2 regions of the Synechococcus sp. H55.11 genome follow, and region 2 is predicted to be linked to the other one. Evidence: predicted binding sites of a transcription regulator. Region 2 holds the regulator's gene; the other holds the start of a gene.
What was found. The regulator NtcA, encoded in region 2, controls nitrogen genes in cyanobacteria. The targets are predictions, from matches to a motif close to GTANCNNNNGNTAC.
Positions count from the first base shown of each region.

Region 1: the regulator NtcA is predicted to act here: its motif matches at 2,668-2,681, upstream of urtA (urea ABC transporter substrate-binding protein).

Region 1 is NZ_JANSJI010000232.1:49,603-54,284, forward strand. It holds gene urtB (urea ABC transporter permease subunit UrtB) at 1-1,032, opposite strand, end outside; gene urtA (urea ABC transporter substrate-binding protein) at 1,141-2,415, opposite strand; gene NW853_RS09495 (prolyl oligopeptidase family serine peptidase) at 2,775-4,682, shown strand, end outside.
Region 2 is NZ_JANSJI010000018.1:14,943-19,624, forward strand. It holds gene NW853_RS00500 (prolyl oligopeptidase family serine peptidase) at 1-448, shown strand, start outside; gene eno (phosphopyruvate hydratase) at 435-1,718, opposite strand; gene ntcA (global nitrogen regulator NtcA) at 1,909-2,583, opposite strand; gene NW853_RS00515 (M61 family metallopeptidase) at 2,873-4,682, shown strand, end outside.

The DNA of each region.
Region 1 (4,682 bases), on a different contig from region 2:
GGTCAGGATCGGCACGTTGGGAAAGATCAAAGCCAGCGTCCCGGAACCGATGACAAAGTTGGCAATTCCGATCCCCAGTGCCGCCACAATGCTGCCCAGGAGCTTGCCCACACCCCCCACGACAACCACCATGAAGGTATCCACGATGTAGTTCTGGCCGGTATTGGGCCCCACGGATCCCAGCAGGCTGACGGCCACGCCGGCTACTCCTGCCAGACCCGAACCCATGGCAAAGGTGAGAGCATCCACCGTTTGCGTAGGGATCCCGACACAAGCGCTCATGGCCCGATTTTGGGTGACGGCGCGGATGCGCAACCCCCAGCGGGTGCGTTGCAAGAAAAAGTACAGCCCCAGGATACAGACAACGGTGAGGGCGATGATGAACAGGCGAGTATTGGGCAAAAACAGGTTGCCCACCGGGATCCCACCCCGCAGCCAGCGAGGAGCGGTCACGTCTCTATTTTGGGCCCCAAACCAGGGCTGGGTGACGGCCAGGGCATAGGTTTGGGCCAGAACCCGCCCGCCTACTGCCACAATGGCCGTAGAAAGCACCAACAACAACGTCAGCACCCAGCCTTTGAGGCGCGGCCAATCGGCCCGTTTTGCCAAGAGCCACCAGCCGCCAAAAAAGAGCACCGCAAAGGCCCCCAAGCGGAAAGCCAACACCCAATTGACGCTGCGCACGAACTGCTGCAGGATCAGGCTCACGCCCCAGGTGGCCAAAAGGGTTTCCAGCGGCCGCCCATACAAAAAGCGAATCACCCCCCGCTCCAGAGCCAGACCCGCCAGGGCCGTGACGACAAAAGCGGCAACCAAGGCTGGAAAGATATACAGATCCCGCCAGGGATCCCCCAATTGCCGGAAGGCATTTTGCACCACAAAGGTGGTGTAGGCCCCCAACATCATCAGCTCCCCATGGGCCATATTGATCACCCCCATGAGGCCGAAGACAATCGCCAGGCCCAGAGCAGCTATCAGCAAAACGGTGCCAATACTGATGCCGTTAAACAAGCTATCCAAAAGCAAGGTCATCGGCAGGGGATCCTCCTTCTTTACCCGTTGACTGGGGACGCGCTTCCAACTCCAGGACGGGATCCCCAACTCACCCGCAAGGGATCCCGCACCCAGCGCTCAACAGGGCTAGCTGACTTTGAAGCGACCGCCTTTGGCCGGATCCGACCAGTCGCAGGCAAAGCCCTTGGTTTCCGCCACAAACTGGTTCCAGGGCTGTGGCTCCACAGCGTCTGTAGAAAAGATGACATCAAACAGCCCATCAGAGCGCACCTGGCCGATCCGCACGTACTTGGTCAGGTGGTGGTTGGTGTTCATCGTCACCAGACCCTCTGGGGCATCAAAGGTTTGGCCGTAGGCTGCTTGGCGCACCGCGTCGATCTCCACGGTTCCCGCTTTTTCCACCGCCTGCTTCCAGATGTAAACCATGATATAGGCCGCTTCCATCGGGTCGTTGGTGACGCGGTTTTGGCCGTATTCTGCCTTGAAGGCTTCCACAAACTTCTTGTTGGCAGGCGTATCCACCGTCATGAAGTAGTTCCAGGCAGCGTAGTGGCCTTCTAGGAACTCGGAGCCAATCGCCTGCACCTCTTCTTCGGCAATGCTGACGGACATAGAGGGATAGCGATCCGGCTCCAGACCGGCTGCTTTCAGTTGCTTAAAGAAGGCCACATTGCTGTCGCCATTCAGGCTGTTGTAGATCACGCCGCCGTTGGGAAGAGCGGCACGGATTTTGCTGATAATGGGAGTCACTTCGGTGTTGCCCAGAGGCAGGTAATCTTCTCCCACAACCTTGCCGCCCAGGGCCTCTAACTGGGCCTTGATGATGGTGTTGGCCGTGCGGGGGAAGACATAGTCGGATCCCACCAGGAAAAACTCTTTGCCCTTGTTCTTGAGCAGCCATTCCACAGAAGGCTCGATCTGCTGGTTGGGGGCAGCGCCGGTGTAGAAGATGTTTTTGGAGCACTCTTGTCCTTCGTACTGTACGGGATACCAGAGCAGGTGTTGCTTGGATTCAAATACCGGCAAAACTGCCTTGCGGCTGGCCGAGGTCCAACAGCCGAATACCGTTGCCACCTTGTCCACATCGATCAATTTGGTGGCTTTCTCGGCAAAGGTTGGCCAATCGGAGGCGCCATCCTCGATGATGGGCTCGATCTGCTTGCCCAAAACCCCACCGGCGGCATTGATCTCTTTAATGGCTAGCTTTTCCGCATCCACCACACTGGTTTCCGAAATGGCCATCGTGCCGCTGAGGGAGTGCAAAATGCCAACGCGAATAGTCTCTCCCTGAGCATAGGCAGGCACAGACCGCTTCACCCAGATCTGCGGCCCTAAGGCAGCGCCGGCTCCGGCCAGCGCGCCCATTTTCAGCACTTGACGACGATTAAAAGATTGAGCCATCGGTAAACTCCGAAACGAGGTGAGTGCAAAGGATGTAGCGAAGTGTGGTTACAGCAGCCTGGCCAACGGGGGGAAGGACTCAGCTCATCACCTTGCCCATGGATCAGCTTGCCCAACTGCGCTCGGCTGAGGTTTTCACCAATGCCTTCCCAACATCAACAGGGGGAAAAGCCAGTTCTGCAGTCGAGAGAGCGTCGCGCGCCCCTGTTGCCTCGACGTGTTTTATCAAACCCATTCAGCCAGGAAGAAATTGTGTTGTGAGATACTTTTTTCCAGAATCTGAGCCTGTTCTCGCCAAGCTCCCAGGGATCCCTTGCTCTCGGCATAATGGAGATTTCGAGGTTGAAAATTGATGGCTTATGGTGCAACAGGCTGGCTATGGATCTTGGCGATCCCCAATTACCGCTGACCTGGTGGTGGCCGGATCCCTACGCCTAGGGCAACCGGCTTGGGACAAGGGGGATCTCTACTGGACGGAGGGCCGCCCGCAGGAGAAGGGGCGCAACGTGCTGATGCGGCGAGCTGCCGACGGGACGGTGCAGGAACTGACGCCAGCACCCTTCAACGTGCGCACGCGGGTGCATGAGTACGGCGGCGGCGCCTACTGGGTCTCCGAGGGGGTGGTGTATTTCTGCAACTTTGCCGATCAACGGCTGTACTGCCTGCTGCCGGCTTCGGATCCCCAGCCCCTCACCGAAGCTGGCCCCTACCGCTATGCCGACGGGGTGGTGGACAGGAGGCGCCGGCGCATCCTCTGCGTGCGCGAGGATCACAGCCGCCAGGGAGAGCCGGAAAATACCCTGGTTGCCATCGATCTAGAAAGCGGATCCCAGCAGGTTTTGGCCAGGGGCCACGATTTCTACGCCAGCCCGCAACTGAGCCCAGACGGTCAGATCCTGGTGTGGCTGGCCTGGGATCACCCCCAGATGCCCTGGGACGGCACGGAGCTGTGGCGGGCGGAAGTGGCTCCTGACGGCAGCTTGGGAGAACCCCAGAAACTCGTTGGTGGCCCGGCTGAGTCCATTTTCCAGCCCCAGTGGTCGCCGCAGGGGGAGCTTTACTTTGTTTCCGACCGCAGCGGCTGGTGGAACCTCTACCGCTGGGATCCCCAGGGCCCCATTTCCCTCTGTCCTATGGAAGCAGAGTTTGGCGAGCCCCAGTGGGTGTTTGGCCTGAGCACCTACGGCTTCTGTGGGGATGGGCAAATCCTGGCCATCTATCGACAAGAGGGGCTCTGCCACCTGGCGCTTTTGGATCCGCGTTCAGGACAGAGGCAGGAGCTCCCCATACCCTACACCGAGCTCCACAACCTTCAAGTTAGCGGCGAAAAAGCTGCCTTCCTGGCCGGATCCCCCAGCGAAGCCATGGCCTTGGTCTGTCTGGACTTACCTTCTGGCCAATTGGAGGTGGTGGCCCGTTCTAGCAGCGTGGCGGTGGATCCTGGGTACTTGTCGATCCCTGAGTCCATCACCTTTCCCACCTCGGGCGGAGCAGTGGCCTACGGCTTCTTCTATCCTCCCAAGAACCGCGACTTTGTGGCCCCTGCCGGCGAAAAGCCGCCCCTGCTGGTGAAAAGTCACGGCGGGCCCACGGGAGCAACAGCAGCCGTGCTCGACCTGGGGATCCAGTACTGGACCAGCCGCGGGATTGCCGTTTTGGATGTCAACTACCGCGGCAGCAGCGGCTATGGACGGGCCTACCGGGAGGCCCTCAAGGGCCAATGGGGCCTTGTGGACGTGGAAGATTGCATTGCTGGAGCCCGATTCTTGGCCCAACAGGGCCGGGTTGATGGCGAGCGATTGCTCATTCGCGGCGGCAGCGCCGGCGGCTACACCACGCTGGCAGCTTTGACCTTTCACACCGTCTTCAAGGCCGGTGCCAGCTACTACGGGGTGAGCGACCTGGAGGCCCTGGCACAGGACACCCACAAGTTCGAGTCCCGCTACTTGGACAGCTTAATTGGCCCCTACCCGCAACGACGAGATCTCTACCGGGAGCGCTCTCCCATCCACCACCTGGATGGCCTCAATTGTCCGGTTATTTTCTTTCAGGGCTTGGAAGACGCCATCGTGCCCCCCAATCAGGCAGAGAGGATGGTAGCCGCCCTGCGGGCCAAAGGGATCCCGGTGGCCTATGTGCCCTTCGAGGGAGAACAACACGGCTTTCGCCAGGCGGCCAACATCAAACGGGCCTTAGAGGCGGAGCTTTACTTTTATGCTCAGGTGCTGGGGTTTCCGCCGGCAGAAGCTCTTGAGCCCGTTCGGATC
Region 2 (4,682 bases):
CTTGGTGGGGGCCTGCCTGACCCAAAGGCCGGAGCTGTTTGCCGCGGCCCTGCCCGCTGTGGGGGTGTTCGACATGCTGCGCTTTCATAAGTTCACCATCGGCTGGGCCTGGGTCTCGGAGTACGGATCCCCGGAAGACCCGGAGGAATTCAAGGCCCTCTACGCCTATTCCCCCCTGCACAACCTCAAGCCCGGCACCGCCTATCCCGCCACCCTGATCACCACAGCAGATCACGACGACCGGGTGGTGCCGGCCCACAGCTTCAAGTTTGCTGCTGCCCTGCAGGCGGCACAGGGGGGATCCCAGCCCATCCTCATTCGCATCGACACCAAAGCCGGCCACGGGGCCGGCAAGCCCACCACCAAGCTCATTGAAGAGACCGCCGACCGCTGGGCCTTTTTGGTGCAGGTGCTGGGGAGGGATGGAACGGGAGTTAGCGAGCTTTAGGGCCCAGGCCCACCCGGCCGGCATAGACTGCCGCTTCCCCCAGCTCGTCTTCGATGCGCAACAGTTGGTTGTATTTGGCAATGCGCTCGCTGCGGCAGAGGGATCCGGTTTTGATCTGGCCGGCGCGGGTGGCCACCGCCAGGTCGGCGATGGTGGTGTCTTCTGTCTCACCGGAGCGGTGGCTGATCACAGAGCGAAAACCTGCCTGGCTAGCCAGGTGCATGGCCGAGACCGTCTCCGTCAGCGTGCCAATCTGGTTGAGCTTGATCAAGATGGCATTGGCGGCGCCGCTGTCGATGCCTTTCTGCAGCCGGGCTGGGTTGGTGACGAACAGGTCGTCCCCTACCAGTTGCACCCGCGATCCCAGTTGAGTGGTGAGGGCCTGCCAGCCGGCCCAGTCTTCCTCCGCCAGTCCATCTTCAATGGAAAGGATGGGATAGTTGGCCAGCAGTTGCTCGTAGTAATTGACCATTTGCTCGGCGCTACGGGCTTGGCCCTCGAAGTGGTACTGCCCATCCTGCAGCAGCTCGTTGGCGGCCACGTCCAGGGCCAAGGCGATATCTTCCCCCGGCCTGTAGCCTGCCTGTTCGATGGCCGTCAGCAACAGATCCAAAGCTGCCGCATTGGAGGGGAGATCGGGGGCAAATCCGCCTTCGTCCCCCACCCCGGTGGACAGCCCCTTCTGCTGTAGCACCGTCTTCAGCACCGCAAACACCTCGGCCCCGTAGCGCAGCGCCTCGCGAAAGCTGGCCGCACCAATGGGCACCAGCATAAACTCCTGGATGTCCACGTTGTTGTCGGCGTGGGCACCGCCGTTGAGCACGTTCATCAACGGCACCGGCAGCAAGTTGGCAAAAGGCCCGCCCAGATATTTGTAAAGAGGCAGGCCCACCGCTTCCGCCGCCGCTTTGGCCGTCGCCAGAGAAACTGCCAAAATGGCGTTGGCCCCCAGGCGGGACTTGTTGGGGGTGCCGTCCAGGTCGATCAGCAACTGGTCGATGCGGGCTTGGTTGAGGGCATCTTCTCCCCGCAGCTCCGACTGGATGGGGCCAAGAATGTTTTCCACCGCCCTCAGCACGCCCTTACCTCCATAGCGCTTGGGATCCCCGTCCCGCAGCTCGTGGGCCTCAAAGGTACCGGTCGAAGCGCCGCTGGGCACCTGCGCCAAGCCCGTTGCTCCGTTGGCCAGGCCCACCAGGGCTTCTAGGGTGGGGCGTCCTCGCGAGTCGAGGATCTCATGGGCGGTAATCCACTCGATGGCCGTTTCCACAGTTACACCTCAGCAATTGGCTAGACAGCTCTGGCCAAAGCCAGATCCCCCCACAGGCTAATAGATCCTTGACCGGGATCCCGTCAGCTTCCAGAAAACTTTAAGAGAGAGAACCCAAAGATTCTGCGGAGCTGCAGGGGTGAATTGAGCATTGGCTGGTTTGGGGGGCAGAGTTTAGGCCCCATCCCCTCTAGACAAAGCGGTGGCTCAGCCGCATCGGGTCGTGTACAGTGATCTTCTTCTTGTAAATGGAAATGTACTTCTTCTTGCGCAGCTCTCCCAACAGACGGGTGATGGTGACGCGGGTCGAGCCAATGGCTTCGGCAATGGCCTGGTGAGACAGCTTGAGATCAATGGTGACCCCATCCGGGCCAGGCACCCCGAAATCGCGGCAGAGGATCAGCAAAAAGCTAACCAGACGGGATCCCATATCGCGGTGAGCCAGCGTCTCGATCATCATCTCCGTTTGCAAAATGCGGGAAGACAAGCTCTTGAGCAGCAACATGGCCAGTTCGGCGTTCTCCCGCAGGGATTTTTCCACCTGCTCAATCGGCAGAGAGAGCAACTCAGCAGGCGTAAAGGCCACCGCGTGATAGAAGCGGTCGGAGCGCTGCCCTGTGATGAAGGAGAGCACCCCGAAGATGCTGTTTTCCCGTAGAAGAGCAACGGTAATTTCTTCCCCCATTTCGTAGACCCGCGAGAGCTTGACAGCTCCTTTCACCAAAAAGTAAACCCGCTCCGCCGGATCCCCAGGGAAAAAGATGGTCTTACCACGTTCAAACGTTTCGATAACCGGAGGATGGTGAGGGCCTCCCAGTTGCTTGAAGGCTGTGATCAGAGATTTTTCTGCGACGGCCACCACCATACTCATCAACCTTTTGAGGTCAGTTTATACCTAAGATCAATCCATGTAAGATCAATTTAGAAGCATTGGGCCGAGTTGCAACCCTATCGACTCCAGAATCGGCAACAATAGCCGGGTTTACCCTAAGGTAGAGGGTTCTGCCTAGGCATCTTTGTAGCATGGGCTACGTTTTTAGGTCTCGTTTCTGTTCCACAAAGGGATCCCAAGCCAAGGGTAGGATAAGGGCTATTGTCACTGGGGCCTTGCCAGCTCTGGGTGGTAGGAAGCAAGTGGTGGACTGGAAAATCCTATGGGGATCCCGGAGGCTGTTGTTGCTGCACCTTCTCAACTGAGCCGCCAGCATTTCACAGTGCGGATGCCGGAGCCGGCCAAGCATCTGCTGGAGGTGGAACTACAGATCCAAGAGGTGGATCCAGAAGTGCCTCTGCGACTGCGGCTGCCGGTGTGGACGCCGGGATCCTACCTGGTGCGGGAATATGCCCGCCATGTGCAAGAGTTTCAGGCGGCAACGGAGCAAGGGATCCCTTTGGCCTGGCGGAAGGTAGATAAGAACACTTGGGAGATCGAGCCGCCGGGCTGTTCGGCTGTGAAGGTTCGCTATCGGGTCTATGCCTATGAGCTGACGGTGCGCACCAACCATTTGGATCTCACCCACGCCTACTTCAACGGGGCGGCGCTCTTTTTCTATGTGCCCGGTCGCGAGCGGGAACCCTACACCTTGACGGTGATCCCTCCCAAGCCTGATTGGCGCATCGCCACCAGTTTGCGACCTTTGATTTCTTCTTCTGAGGATCCTGCTTCCGGCCAGTCTTTTGTGGCGGCAGACTACGACGAGCTGGTGGATAGTCCGGTGGAGGTGGGCCTGCACCAGTTGCGGTCGTTTGCAGTGGAAGGGATCCCGCATTACTTCGTGGTCTGGGGAGCAGGCACCCTGGATTTGGAGCAAGCGGTGGCCGATGCCGAGAAAATTGTCCGGGCCACTGCGGCGTTTTTTGGCGGGCTGCCCTACGACCGCTACTGGTTTATTGTGCATTTGTCGGCAGGGGGATTTGGCGGCCTAGAGCACAAGTACAGCACCACCCTCAACTATTCTGGCCTGGAGCTGCATCGGCCCCAGTCCTACCGCCGCTTTTTGGCGCTGCTGGCCCACGAGCTTTTCCATGCTTGGAACGTCAAGCGGCTGCGCCCTCTGGCTTTGGAGAAAATTGACTACAACCAAGAAAATTACGTGGACTGCCTCTGGTTTTGCGAGGGGGCAACCAGCTACTACGAAAATGTCATCTTGCTGCGGGCAGGGATCCTCAGCGCCAAAGATTTTTTGCAGATCCTGGCCGAGCAAATTGGCCGGCTGCAGCGTACTCCGGGTCGGGCCGTGCAATCGCTGCGGGAATCCAGTTTCGACACCTGGATCAAACTCTACCGTCCCCACGAAAATAGCCTCAACAGCCAGGTTTCCTATTACCTCAAGGGCGCTTTGGTCTGCTGGCTGCTGGATCTGCACATTCGCCACCTTTCGGGGGGCCAGGGATCCCTGGACACGGCCATGCAGGATTTGTGGCAGCGCTTTGGCCGGTTTGAGAAAGGCTACACCCACCAAGACTTGCGGGAAGCCTTTGAGCGGGCAGCCGGCGCCGATCTTGGCCGCTTTTTCGCCGCCTATGTGGAAGGTACGGAAGAGCTGGACTACAACGCTCACCTACACCCTTTTGGCCTCACCCTCAAGGCCCACTTCAGCCGCCCTGACCCTTCCCCCTATCTGGGCCTGAACTTCAACGGCGAAGGCAACCGCATCAGCACAGTGGAGATGGGATCCCCGGCCCAAAAAGCAGGCATCTGGGCCGGCGACGAGCTGGTGGCCTTGGATGGCTTCCGGGTAAGCGCTGCCAACTTGCCAGAACGCTTGGCGGCCTACCAGCCCCACCAGGTCATCTGCCTGAGCGTCTTCCAAGGCGATCAGTTGAAACACTTCTGGATCCCCTTGGATCCACCCCGCCCGGATGTTTACACCCTCGAAGCGTTGCCGCAACTCACTCCCACCCAGAAAGCGCTCCAGCAGGGCTGGCTGGGATCCCTGCTCGGCTCTTCGGGACAAGATACGC